Regions from separate parts of the Pyxidicoccus sp. M6 genome, predicted to be linked through region 1. Evidence: riboswitches for the same ligand, from Rfam matches in the RefSeq annotation. Region 1 holds a riboswitch; the other holds the start of a gene.

Region 1 (5,474 bases):
TGACGGACGAGATGCTCAAGGCCGTCGCCGCCAACGGGGGCGTCGTCATGGTCAACTTCTTCTCGGCCTTCATCGACGACGACTACCGCAAGGGCTTCGCCGCCATGGCCGCGGAGCGGAACGCCGCCGACGAGAAGCTGGAGGCGCAGTACAAGAACGCGGACGCCGCCACGCGCTTCCGCGTGTCCCAGGCGACGAGCTGGGAGTGGGCGGCCAGGGTGAAGAGGCCCCCGCTCGACGCGCTCATCAACCACATCGACCACGTCGCCAAGGTGGCCGGCGTGGACCACGTGGGCCTGGGCTCGGACTTCGACGGCATCACCTCCACGCCCGAGGGCATCGACTCGGTGGCCGACCTGCCCCGCATCACCGAGGCCCTCATGGCCCGGGGCTACACCCGCGAGCAGCTCCACAAGATTCTCGGGGGCAACCTGCTGCGCGTTTTCCGCGAGGCCGAGCGCGTCAGCCGCGAGCTGCGCGCCGCCCCGAGCGCCCAGCGCTGAGGAACGGAGCGGATGATGGTGCCAGGCCCTTCATCGCGGGACTTCCCGCTGGCGCCCGCGGGCGTTAGCGTCCGCGCCATGGCATCGGGCATCAGGTGGCTGCGGCTCGGGTGGGTGATGGCGCTCCTCGTGGGTTCCGGCGCGTGGGCCGAGGAGCCTCCGCGTCCTCCTCCGGCGGACGCCCCCATGGCTTCGGAGGCCGCGCATCAGGGGCCGTCCGTGCAGTGGGAGCTCATGGTGGGTGCCCAGGGCGCGCTGGACGGGTATGCCTCGACGGGGCACCAGGGGCTGCTGCTCGGGATGGGTTGGGAGGGCTCGGCGCTGCGCCTGCGCTTCCTGTTCCTCGCGGGCGTGCCGGACAACATCTACGACTCGCAGACGCACGTGAAGCTGGAGCAGTACACCTTCGGCTTCTGGCTGGACACGCCGGTGCTCCGCTCCGGGCCCGTGCGGTGGGGCGTGGGCGCGGGCGCGGGTCTGCTCGTCTTCGCGCGGTCCTCATTCGCGCTGACTCGGACTGTCGTGCCCTCGAATCCGCGCTTCATCCCCACGCTGCTCACCGGGCCGGACACCTCGGTGCGGTGGCGCCTGTCGCGGCTCTTCGCCGTGGAGGCCACCGCCGCCCTGGACTTCGTCGTCGGCCGGCCCATCCTGGGCTACGAGGACAGCACCTCCGGGGGGTTCATCCCGCTGCACCGCGGCTGGGTGGTGCAGCCCCGCCTGGCGGTCGCGTTCATGATTCTTCCATGAGTGGCGCTCCGCTTGCGGCTGCGCGAGAGTGAAAGGCGATGAACCGGACTTCCTCCGTGACGCGCGTCGGCTTCCGTGGGTGCCCTTCCTTCCGTCCTCGCGAGCTGCTCCTCGCGGGGCTCCTGCTGTGCGCGGCGGGCTGTGCCGTGGAGGACCGCGTGGCCAGCGTCGCCTACTTCGACGCAGGTTCCGGCACGTCTTCCGTGGACGACGCGGGGGCGGAGTCGGACTGGGATTCGGTTGAAGAGGGGGCGCTCCCCGACTGTTCCCCGGAGGCCGTGGACGCGGGCACGCCGTGTGCCGACGCGGGCGTGCGGGAGTAGACGCACCGTGCCACCGCGCGGGTGGGAGTGAGTCATACGGCTCGCCTGGCTCGCGAGGGCGGTTGTGTCCCACGAAAATGAACGTGAGGGGGTGTCCGGATGGAACCCCCATGCACAGGTTCGCTCCGCTCTCGTCGCGCTGGAGGAACGTGCCCGTGCTCCATCGCCTGTCCACCCTGGCTTCCCAGGTGCTTGTCGACCGTGAGGCGCTGCTGCGCACCCTGCGCTGGCCCGTGCTGGTGTGGGAGTCCGTGCCCGCGCCGCCGGCCCCGGTGGCGCGCTCCGAGGGACTGACGCAGACGGGGCGGCGGCCCCAGAGCCGCTCCGTGGAGCCGCTCGTCTTCGAGGTGCGGCCGCGTCCTCGCGGAGGCGTTTCCGAGGTGACAGTGGGCCGCGGCCCCGAGTGCGACATCATCCTGTCGGAGCCCACCGTGTCGCGCATGCACGCGCGTTTCCGGCAGGAGCCGCACACGGGGATGTGGAGCGTCACGGACCTGGGGAGCCACAACGGGACGTTCCAGGACGGGGTGTTGATTGTCCCGGGAAGGCCGGCGCCGCTCTTCGCTCGGGCCGCGTTGAGGCTGGGGGGAGTGGAGCTGGTGTTCCTCCAGGCGTGCGCCTTCGAGCAGTACGTGCGCGCGTCGTCCCAGCGCACCCCGGCTCGCTTGACGCGAGGGGTGTGAGTCCCTAGAAGGGGTGCGCCCTTGGGTGCCCATGTCGGGCCTTCAAGAGGGAAGCCGGTGCGAATCCGGCGCGGTCCCGCCACTGTGAACGGGCAGCCCTGAGGTCAGGGCCGGGGACTTCGGTCAGTCGCCACTCCGGCAGCGTCGCTCCGGGGGAAGGCGGAAGGCCCCTTCCGGAATGGCGCGGCGTGCGCCGGACTCCGGAGCCCGTCAGCCAGGAGACCTGCCCAGGGGTTCGACCGTGCCCTTCACCGGCACGGGCGGGTGGCCTTCTCTCTTCGATGGAGAGAGCGGAAGGCGGAGCATGCGGTGGACCTTCCTCGCCGGGCTCGTGGCGTGCCTGGTGCCCAACATCCCGCTCCTCGCGCACGCTCAGGCCACTGACGAGGGACAGGTGCGTGAGGCGCCGGGCGGCGATGCGGCGGCTTCCGCTCCAGTGCAGGGCTCCGCGGCGCGCTCGGCCGTGCTCGCGCCGGATTCCAGTTCGCCAGTCGTGAGCTCCGACCCGGAGCCGAGTCCTCGGAGCGATGCGCCAATACAGGCCGGTGAAGAGGCATCGGCGCGTGAGGCGTCGGGCCGTGAGCCCACGGTGGCCACGCCCACGGCGAGCGGGGCAGAACAGGAGTCAGCTCCCGCGGAGCCCTCCGCTTCGCGCACCACCGTGGTTCGCGGGAAGACACCTCCGCCTCCGGAGTCTCCGGAGCGCAGAGACCCCACGGGCGCCATCACCATCATCGACGCTCGCGAGCATGCGGGCGAGGCGCGTGACACGGCGGAGTTGCTCGCCGGCTCCGTGGGCCTGTCGGTGCAGGACTCCGGTGGTTATGGGCAGAGCAAGAGCCTGGTGGTGCGCGGCGCGGCGGCCAACGGTGTGCTCGTGTTCCTGGATGGCATTCCCCTCAACGGCGCGGGCGGCATGGCGGACCTGTCGCAGATTCCCGCCGCGCTGGTGGAGCGCTTCGAGGTCCTGCGCGGCGGCGCGGGTGCCCGGTATGGCTCGGGAGGCCTGGGCGGCGCGGTGAACATCATCACCCGCGCGCCCGGCTCGCACCTGCGCGCCAGCGGCGAGGTGACGTACGGGAGCTGGGACACGATGCTGGGCCATGTCGCCGCCACCGGTCCGCTGCTCGATGGGCAGGCGCTGCTGCTGGTGCATGCGGGGCGCTCGGATGGGGACTTCGCGTACGACGTGGATGAGCTTCCCGCGGTCGACGACAACCCGCTCACCTCGCAGGTGCGTGCGCGCAATGACGCGCGAGGCGGTGGCGGTCTGCTGCGCTACCGGCGGCGGCTGCCCGGTGGCTCCCGGTTGGATGCGCTCGCGGAGCTGTCGTTGGAGGACCGCTCCATCCCCGGCACGGTGCAGAACCCCCAGTCCTCCGGGAGGCAGGAGCTGGGTCGATTGTCCCTGGGCCTGCGCTGGTCGGGGCTTCTCGGCGACGTGGGGCAGGGGAGTGCTCGCGGCTTCTTCCGGCGCGACGGGCTGGAGGTGACGGGAGAGCTGCCGGGCGCGGGTGGTGCGCAGCGGCACTCCGTGGGCGGAGTGGAGCTGGAGGGGCGCCGGGCGCTCGGAGACATGCAGTCGCTGACCGTCACGGTGGCCTCGTCCGGTGAGGGCGTCACCGAGGCGCGGGACGGGCAGTCCGCTTCGTGGTGGCGTGCGAGCGTCATGGCCATGGACGAGCTTCGGCTCTTCGATGGCCGGGTGAATGTGGTGCCGTCGCTGCGGGTGGAACGGGTGGGGCCGTACTGGCTGCTGGCTCCGAAGCTGGGCACGTCCGTGTCGCTGGGCGGTGGCTTCGGAGTGCGCGCCAACGTCGGCCAGTCCCACCGCGCGCCTTCCTTCCTGGAGCTCTACATCCGTCAGGGCACGCTGCTCCCCAACCCGGGGCTCAAGCCCGAGCGTGCCCTGTACGCGGATGCGGCGGTGTCGTGGAGCTCCGCCTTTCGTGTTGAAGATGAGCCCGTGTGGAGCGTCACCGCCGGCGGCTTCGGTGCTCTGTACGAGAACCTGATTGCGTATGAGCTGTACCCGCCGCTGCTCGCGCGTCCGTACAACTTCGATGCGGCGCGCGTGTGGGGCGTGGAGCTGGAGGGCGAGGCGCATCCGCTCCCGTGGCTGTCCGCCAACGCCAGCTACACGTGGATGCGGACGCAGAACCGCTACGGTGACCCACGCTTCTTCAACATGGACCTGCCGTACCGGCCGCGACAGAAGTGGGTGGGCCGTGTGCGCGCGGGGCCGGACTGGCTCAATGCGCGCACCGAGGTGCTCCATCAGTCCTCGCAGTTCGTCAACCGCACGGGCTCGCGCAGCCTGCCGTCGCGCACGCTGTTGAGCGCGGGCGCGTCCAGCACCTTCCTGCATGGGCCGGACCTCACCCTGTCCGTGGAGGTGAAGAACCTCCTCGACGTGCGGGCCTATGACTTCACCGGTTTCCCGCTGCCGGGCCGCGCCGTGTACGCGACGCTCGCGGTGGCGCTCGACCGCGACGCTTCTTCCGCAGCCGCACCTTCTGCCTCTGAGGAATCGCATGCCTCGCCGCACTGAGTCAGGACGCGGGAACTCCCTGCGCTCCGAGCCGTTCCCTGAAGGGGAGGGGACGCGGAATGAACGTTCATTCCACCGAGGAGCCCCGCACTCCGCGCCTCCCGTTGGGACGGAGGGCTCGCGGAATGAACGTTCATTCCACTGGTCCCGGCCGCGCGGGGGCGCTCGCTTCCTGGGTGGGTCGCTGATTCCCGCGCTGCTCATGTCCGTGCTGGCCCTGTCGCTCACCGGCTGCCCGGAAGAGGGCGTGGTCTGCACTTCGGGCCTGACCGTCTGCGGCAACGCTTGCGTGGACCTGAGCGGGGACACCGCGAACTGCGGTGTTTGTGGCAATGCGTGCGGCGATGGCCAGTCATGCCAGTCAGGCACCTGTGCGTGCCGTCCGGGCACGGAGGCGTGCAACGGCACCTGCGTGGCCACGGCGACGGACGTGGCCCACTGTGGCGCTTGCGGCAATGCGTGTCCCTCCGGCCAGGTGTGCGAGTCGGGCACGTGCCGCGAGGCGTGCTCGGCGGGCACGGCTCGCTGTGGAGGCTCGTGCATCGACGTGCTGTCGGATGCGCTGAACTGTGGCGCCTGCGGCAACGCGTGCCCGGACGTGCAGACGTGCCACGCGGGCCGGTGCGCCTATGACGTCGTGACCGCCTGCTATACCAACGGGCAG
Region 2 (5,474 bases), 2.6 Mb from region 1:
GGCGGTGACGTGTTGGATGCGTGGCGCTCGGCGCGCGAGCCTGGCTCGCACGGGTGCCTTCGCTCTTCAGTAGCGTGCCCACGGACGGAACTCCCCCTCGGTTGCCCTGGCGATGTGAAGCATCGCCTTTCACAGCAGGACTGCATTCCCAAGACAATACACAGGCGCCCCTGCGGAGGGCTCTCCCCAAAGCCCTGTCGCGCGCGATGTGTATTTTTGCAACTGTAGCTACAAATGTTACAGGCGCTGAAAACGACGAAACGCCACGTCCCGCGCAGGAGCGCGGGACGCGGCGCGAGAACCGTGTATCAGTTCTTGCTGGCCTCGACGAAGCCCGCGGAGTCCTCGAAGAAGTGGTACTCGAGGATCTTGCCGTCCTTGACGACGACCTTGAGGGCCCAGTCGCTGGCATAGGGCTTGCCGGTGGTGCGGATGTTGTGGACGAAGGCGCCGCTCGCGAAGGCGACGTTGCCCTCACCGATGACGGAGTCCACGGAGAACGCCTTGGTGTCGAAGTTCTTCCCGAGGTTGGTCACGAAGTCCTTCGCGCCCTGCTGGCCGCTGTAGGAGCCGTGCAGCTGGGTGCCCTTGCGCTCGCCCTTGCGGACGGCGGTGATGACGGCGTCCTTGTGGAACGAGTTGACGACGCCCTCGCCGTCACCCTTGCCGAAGGCCTCGAAGAAGCCCTTCACGACGTCGGCGGCGCTCTTGGTGGCGGTGTTGGCGGCAGCAGCGGTGGTCATTTCCTTGTCCTTCTTGGTGGTGGCAGCGGCGGGCGGGTTCTTGCCCTCGGCCGCGGCCGTGGTGTGAATGGAGAGGGCGAAGACGATGGCGGTAAGGGTCAGCTGGACCTTCATTGTGGACTCCTGAAGCTGGGGCACACGCCTGCCCGGGCCGGGGGGCCCCGAGGCAAGCGATTGCCGGGTCGGTTCGCGCCGAGGCGCGAGATCACACACTCATTCGCACACGCTCCCGCGAGAGCGCAGGGTGTGTGTGAACGGGTTGACGGAGTGCATAGTAGGGGCCGCGGATGCGACGAACAATGACCGAAACGCTCGCTTTTCAGTCCAAAAGTCTCAGCCCGGTGGATGCACGGTGGGATGCGCTATTGTACGCCCCGGCCTATTAAGGTGGGGACCATGGACGTACTCGCGAACGTGCTGGGCGTGACCCAACTGGGTAACACGATGCTCTGTCAGTCGGAGCTCCTGTCGCCATGGGGGCTCGACATCAAGGCGAACACGAAGACGGCCGTGCACCTCGTGCAGCGGGGCGTGTGCTGGCTCCGGCTCGAAGGGGAGAAGGAGCCGATGCGGCTCGTGCCCGGCGACGTGGCGCTCGTGGGCAGCGGCGTCCGCCACTTCATGACGGACGACCCGGGCACGCGGGCGGAGCCGTGGGAAGAGGCGCTGGAGAAGGCGAAGCTGCGCCTCGCCGCGCTGCCGCCGAACGCCTCCGCGGACACCACGGTGCTCCTGTGCGCGGCCTACGAGTTCGAGCAGGACGGGCAGCACCCGCTGCTGGCGCTGTTGCCCAAGCTGATCCGCCTCAACGTGGACTACACGGAGGAGGGCGGCCAGTTCCAGGCGCTGGTGCGGCTGCTGGCCCACGAGTCGGGGCGCAAGCTGCCGGGCTCGGAAATCGTCATCCCGCGGCTGGTGGACAGCCTGTTCGTCTACATCGTGCGGGCGTGGATGGCGAGCCAGCCGGTGGGCGCCGGAGGCTGGTTCGGCGCGCTGAGGGACCCGCAGATTGGGCGCGCGCTGTCGCTCATCCACGAGAATCCGGAGCTGCCGTGGACGGTGGAGAGCCTGGCGGCGAGGGTGGCGCTGTCCCGGGCGGCCTTCGCGCGGCGCTTCGTGGAGCTCGTGGGCGAGCCGCCGCTGAAGTACCTGACGCGGTGGCGGATGAGCCTCGCCGCGAAGATTCTGAAGACGACGACGGAGTCCGTGGATGTCGTCGCGGCGCGCGTGGGGTACGACTCGCCGACGGGCTTCGGCAAGGCGTTCCAGCGCTACCTGCGCGTCGCGCCGGGCCGCTACCGCTCGGCGAGCCATCCGGAGCGTGTGGCGGACGTGGAGCACGAGGACGAGGCGGCGAACGAGTCCGAGGAGCTCTCCGAGCAGGAGTCGGTGGCCTCGCTCCCTCCGGCCGCAGCGGCGCCGCCGAGGGTGCTGCGCGTGGTCTCCGGACGGGACAGCCGCCTGCCGCGCTGAGGCGGAGAATGTCTGTCAATGCAGTGCCGTGGCTGGTGCAACCTGGTCAACGGGAGGCGTGTTCGTTGACAAGTGCCTCGCGGCTCCGTTATCTGCGCGGCCACAACTGAATCGCCGCCTGGGGTGCCCACGACGGGCATAACAGGGAAGCCGGTGTGAATCCGGCGCGGTCCCGCCACTGTGAGTGGGTGAGGCCGCTTCCACGAAGTGCCACTGGGTGCAGCAGGTGCCCGGGAAGGCGGAAGCGGCGCGGGGAGTCCTCCTCGAAGTCCGAGGAGCCCTCCGCAACCCATGAGCCAGGAGACCTACCCCAGGCAAAACGACTGACCCTCTCCGTGGACTGAGAGGAGGTTGCCATGCGCTGGGTGCATGGGCGCTGGAACGGTGCGAACCGTCCCGCTCCCGTCGACGACCGTCTCCTGTCTCGCGTGTGCGGAGCACCGCTCGTGCTCGCCGCGTTGCTGCTGTTGCCCGCGCGTGCGCATGCGATGCACCTGGCGGAGGGCGTACTGCCCCTGCCATGGGCCGCCGGTTGGACTGTCACGATGCTGCCCCTCGTGGCGCTCGGGGTGCGCGCGCTGCGGCGGCGCTCGGCGGAGGACCCCGTCTTCGGGCCGTTCCTCGCGATGCTCGCGGCGGCGGTGTTCGTCATCTCGTGCATGCCGGTGCCGGTGCCCACGGCGGGCACGTGCAGCCACCCGGTGGGTACGGGGCTGGCGGCGGTGCTGGTGGGGCCGGTGCTCACGGTGCTCGTCACGCTGGTGGCACTGTTGCTCCAGGCACTGTTCCTCGCGCACGGCGGGCTGACGACGCTGGGCGCGGACGTGTGGAGCATGGGGATTGCCGGTGGGTTCGCCGGGTGGCTCGCGTTCCGCGCGCTGAGGAAGCTCGATGTGCCGCTGTGGGGGGCGGGGTTCGTCGCGGGGCTGGTGGCGGACTGGGCGACGTATGCGACGACGGCGTTCGAGTTGGCTTCGGCGCTGCACGGGGAGGAGGGGCTGGGACGGGCCTTCACGGCGGTGGCGCTGGCCTTCGTGCCGACGCAGTTGCCGCTGGGGTTGCTGGAGGCCACGCTGACGGCGGGAGCGCTGGTGTTCATCTCGCGGCGGCGTCCGGCGCTGCTGGCATTCGGTGCCGCCGCGCAGCCTCCGGTGTCGCCGTGACGGCCGCGCCGCAGGGATGGCCTGGAGTGGACGAGCACGTGGTGCGCCCGTACGCGGAAGCCGCGGGCCGCACGCCCGCGCCGCTCTTTCCGCAGCCCGAGGGGGATGTGCTGCTCTTCGCCTTCCTCGTGGCGGGGCTCATCGGTGGCTGGGTGCTGGGGTACAGCTACCGCGCCCTCTTCGTGGAGGGAGGCCGCCGTGGTGCGTGAGCCTCCCGCGTGGGTGCGTGGGCTCGATGCGCGGGTGAAGCTGGGCATTGCGCTCATGCTCCTCGTCGCGGGGCTGGGCGGTCCACTGCCGTGGGCGCCGCTCGCGGTTGCGGCCGGCACGGGAGCGCTCGGGCTTGCGTGGGGGCGGAGTGTCTCTCGTGTGGCGCGTGGGTTCGGTGCGGCGCTGCTGGCGGGAGCGCTCGCGGCCGCGCTGCATGCAGTCCTTGGTACTCGGCTCGGAGTGGCGGCGGGGTGGCTACTGGGCGCGCGCATGGCGGCGGGCGTCGCCGTGTTCGGACTCTTCTCGCACCTGACGCCTCCGTGGGACTTCGCGCATGCGCTCCGGAGACTCGGAGTGCCGGACGTGTTCACGGAGCTGCTGGCGCTCTCGGCGCGGTACGCCCGCGTCTTCGAGGGCGCGGCACGCACGGCGCGTGAGGCGCAGTTGGTGCGTGGGGGCTACAGCGGTACGCGGCGTTCGCTCGAGTCGATGGGTGCGCTGGCGGGGCTCACGCTGGTGCGGGCTTTCGACCAGGCGTGTGCCACCGCCGAGGCACGTGCGGCGCGTGGAGTCGGGGGCCGGCTGTGACGGTGCGCCTGGGTGTGGAGGCCATCGGTGCGGGGCCCGTGGGCACTCGTGCAGTCCTCACTGGCGTGTCCTTGGAGGCTCGGGCCGGAGAAGTCGTCGCGCTTCTCGGCGCCAACGGTTGCGGCAAGACGACGCTGCTGCGCACGCTGATGGGTCTTCTTCCTGAACGGAGTGGGCGGACGCTGCTCGACGGTGCACCCCTTGGGCGGGGCGCTGCGGCGCGAGCGGCGGCGGGTGTGGCGCTCGCCTTCCAGAATCCCGACGACCAGCTCTTCGGCGCGACGCTCGAAGAGGACGTGGCGGCGGGGCCTCGAGCCCGGGGCCTGGGAGCGGCGGAGGTGGCGGCGCGCGTGGGCTCCGCACTCGAAGCCGTCGGGCTCACGGGGCTCGGCTCGCGCGAGGTGGAGCAGCTCAGCTTCGGTGAGAAGAAGCGCGCCTGCCTGGCCGGGGTGCTCGCCCTGCGTCCCCGGGTGCTGCTCCTCGATGAGCCCACCGCTGGACTCGACCCTGTCGGCGAGCGCGAGGCGGCCGGGCTCCTTCGCCGCGTGGCCCGTGAGACAGGGGCCGCCGTGCTCGTGGCCACCCACGCCGTGGACGAGGTGCCCCTCTTCGCCGACCGCGTCGCCGTGCTCGGTGAGGGCACGTTGCTCGCCTTCGGTTCACCCGAGCAGGCCTTCGCGGATGCGGACCTGCTCGCCCGTGCGCGACTGCGGCCTCCCGCCGCGCTGGAGCTGTGGACCCGGCTCGGAAGCCCCCTCCTCCCCGCGCCCCTCACGCTGGACGCCGCCGCCGAGCGCCTGCGCCCGCTCCTGGAGGTCCGCCCGTGACGACTCCTTCCTCCCGCCGGGGCGTGCTCCTCGTCGGCCATGGCAGCCGGGACCCGCTCGCGCTCGCGGAGGTTCGTGCCTTCGCCGAGGCCTTCCGCGCGCACCGTCCCGACTGGCGCGTGGAGCTCGCCTTCGTGGAGCTCACGCCGCCCCCGCTCATCGAGGCGCTCGACACGCTCGCCGCCGAGGTGGACGAGGTGCTGGTGGTGCCGCTGTTCCTCTTCACCGCGCGCCACGTGAAGAACGACATTCCTCTCGCGCTCTCGCTCGTCCGCCAGCGTCACCCCCACGTGCGCTTCACCGCGGTACAGGCCTTCGGCGTCCACCCGTCGCTCGCGCAACTGGCCTGGTCGCGATTCGAAGCGGCCGTCGGGGGACCGCTCACACCGGACGTCGCGGCGAAGACCTGCGTGGTGATGCTCGGGCGCGGCTCGTCCGACCCGGATGCCAACGGCGACTTCGTGAAGCTC

Evidence for each region. A riboswitch is a leader RNA that binds a small molecule or an ion and turns the genes downstream of it on or off. The one in region 1 is predicted to bind cobalamin.
Region 2: another riboswitch for cobalamin. It lies ahead of ACVTJA_RS03940 (energy-coupling factor ABC transporter permease); the one in region 1 lies ahead of ACVTJA_RS46030 (TonB-dependent receptor plug domain-containing protein).

What each region holds. Positions count from the first base shown of each region.
Region 1 is NZ_CM145714.1:11,706,239-11,711,712, reverse strand. Features, by position in the region: gene ACVTJA_RS46050 (dipeptidase) at 1-503, shown strand, start outside; gene ACVTJA_RS46045 (hypothetical protein) at 582-1,253, shown strand; gene ACVTJA_RS46040 (hypothetical protein) at 1,292-1,576, shown strand; gene ACVTJA_RS46035 (FHA domain-containing protein) at 1,687-2,259, shown strand; cobalamin riboswitch at 2,266-2,504, shown strand; gene ACVTJA_RS46030 (TonB-dependent receptor plug domain-containing protein) at 2,564-4,810, shown strand; gene ACVTJA_RS46025 (MXAN_6577-like cysteine-rich protein) at 5,013-5,474, shown strand, end outside.
Region 2 is NZ_CM145714.1:913,879-919,352, forward strand. Features, by position in the region: gene ACVTJA_RS03930 (nuclear transport factor 2 family protein) at 309-857, opposite strand; gene ACVTJA_RS03935 (cupin domain-containing protein) at 1,140-2,216, shown strand; cobalamin riboswitch at 2,321-2,543, shown strand; gene ACVTJA_RS03940 (energy-coupling factor ABC transporter permease) at 2,573-3,379, shown strand; gene ACVTJA_RS03945 (hypothetical protein) at 3,406-3,588, shown strand; gene ACVTJA_RS03950 (energy-coupling factor transporter transmembrane component T family protein) at 3,578-4,177, shown strand; gene ACVTJA_RS03955 (energy-coupling factor ABC transporter ATP-binding protein) at 4,243-5,004, shown strand; gene ACVTJA_RS03960 (CbiX/SirB N-terminal domain-containing protein) at 5,001-5,474, shown strand, end outside.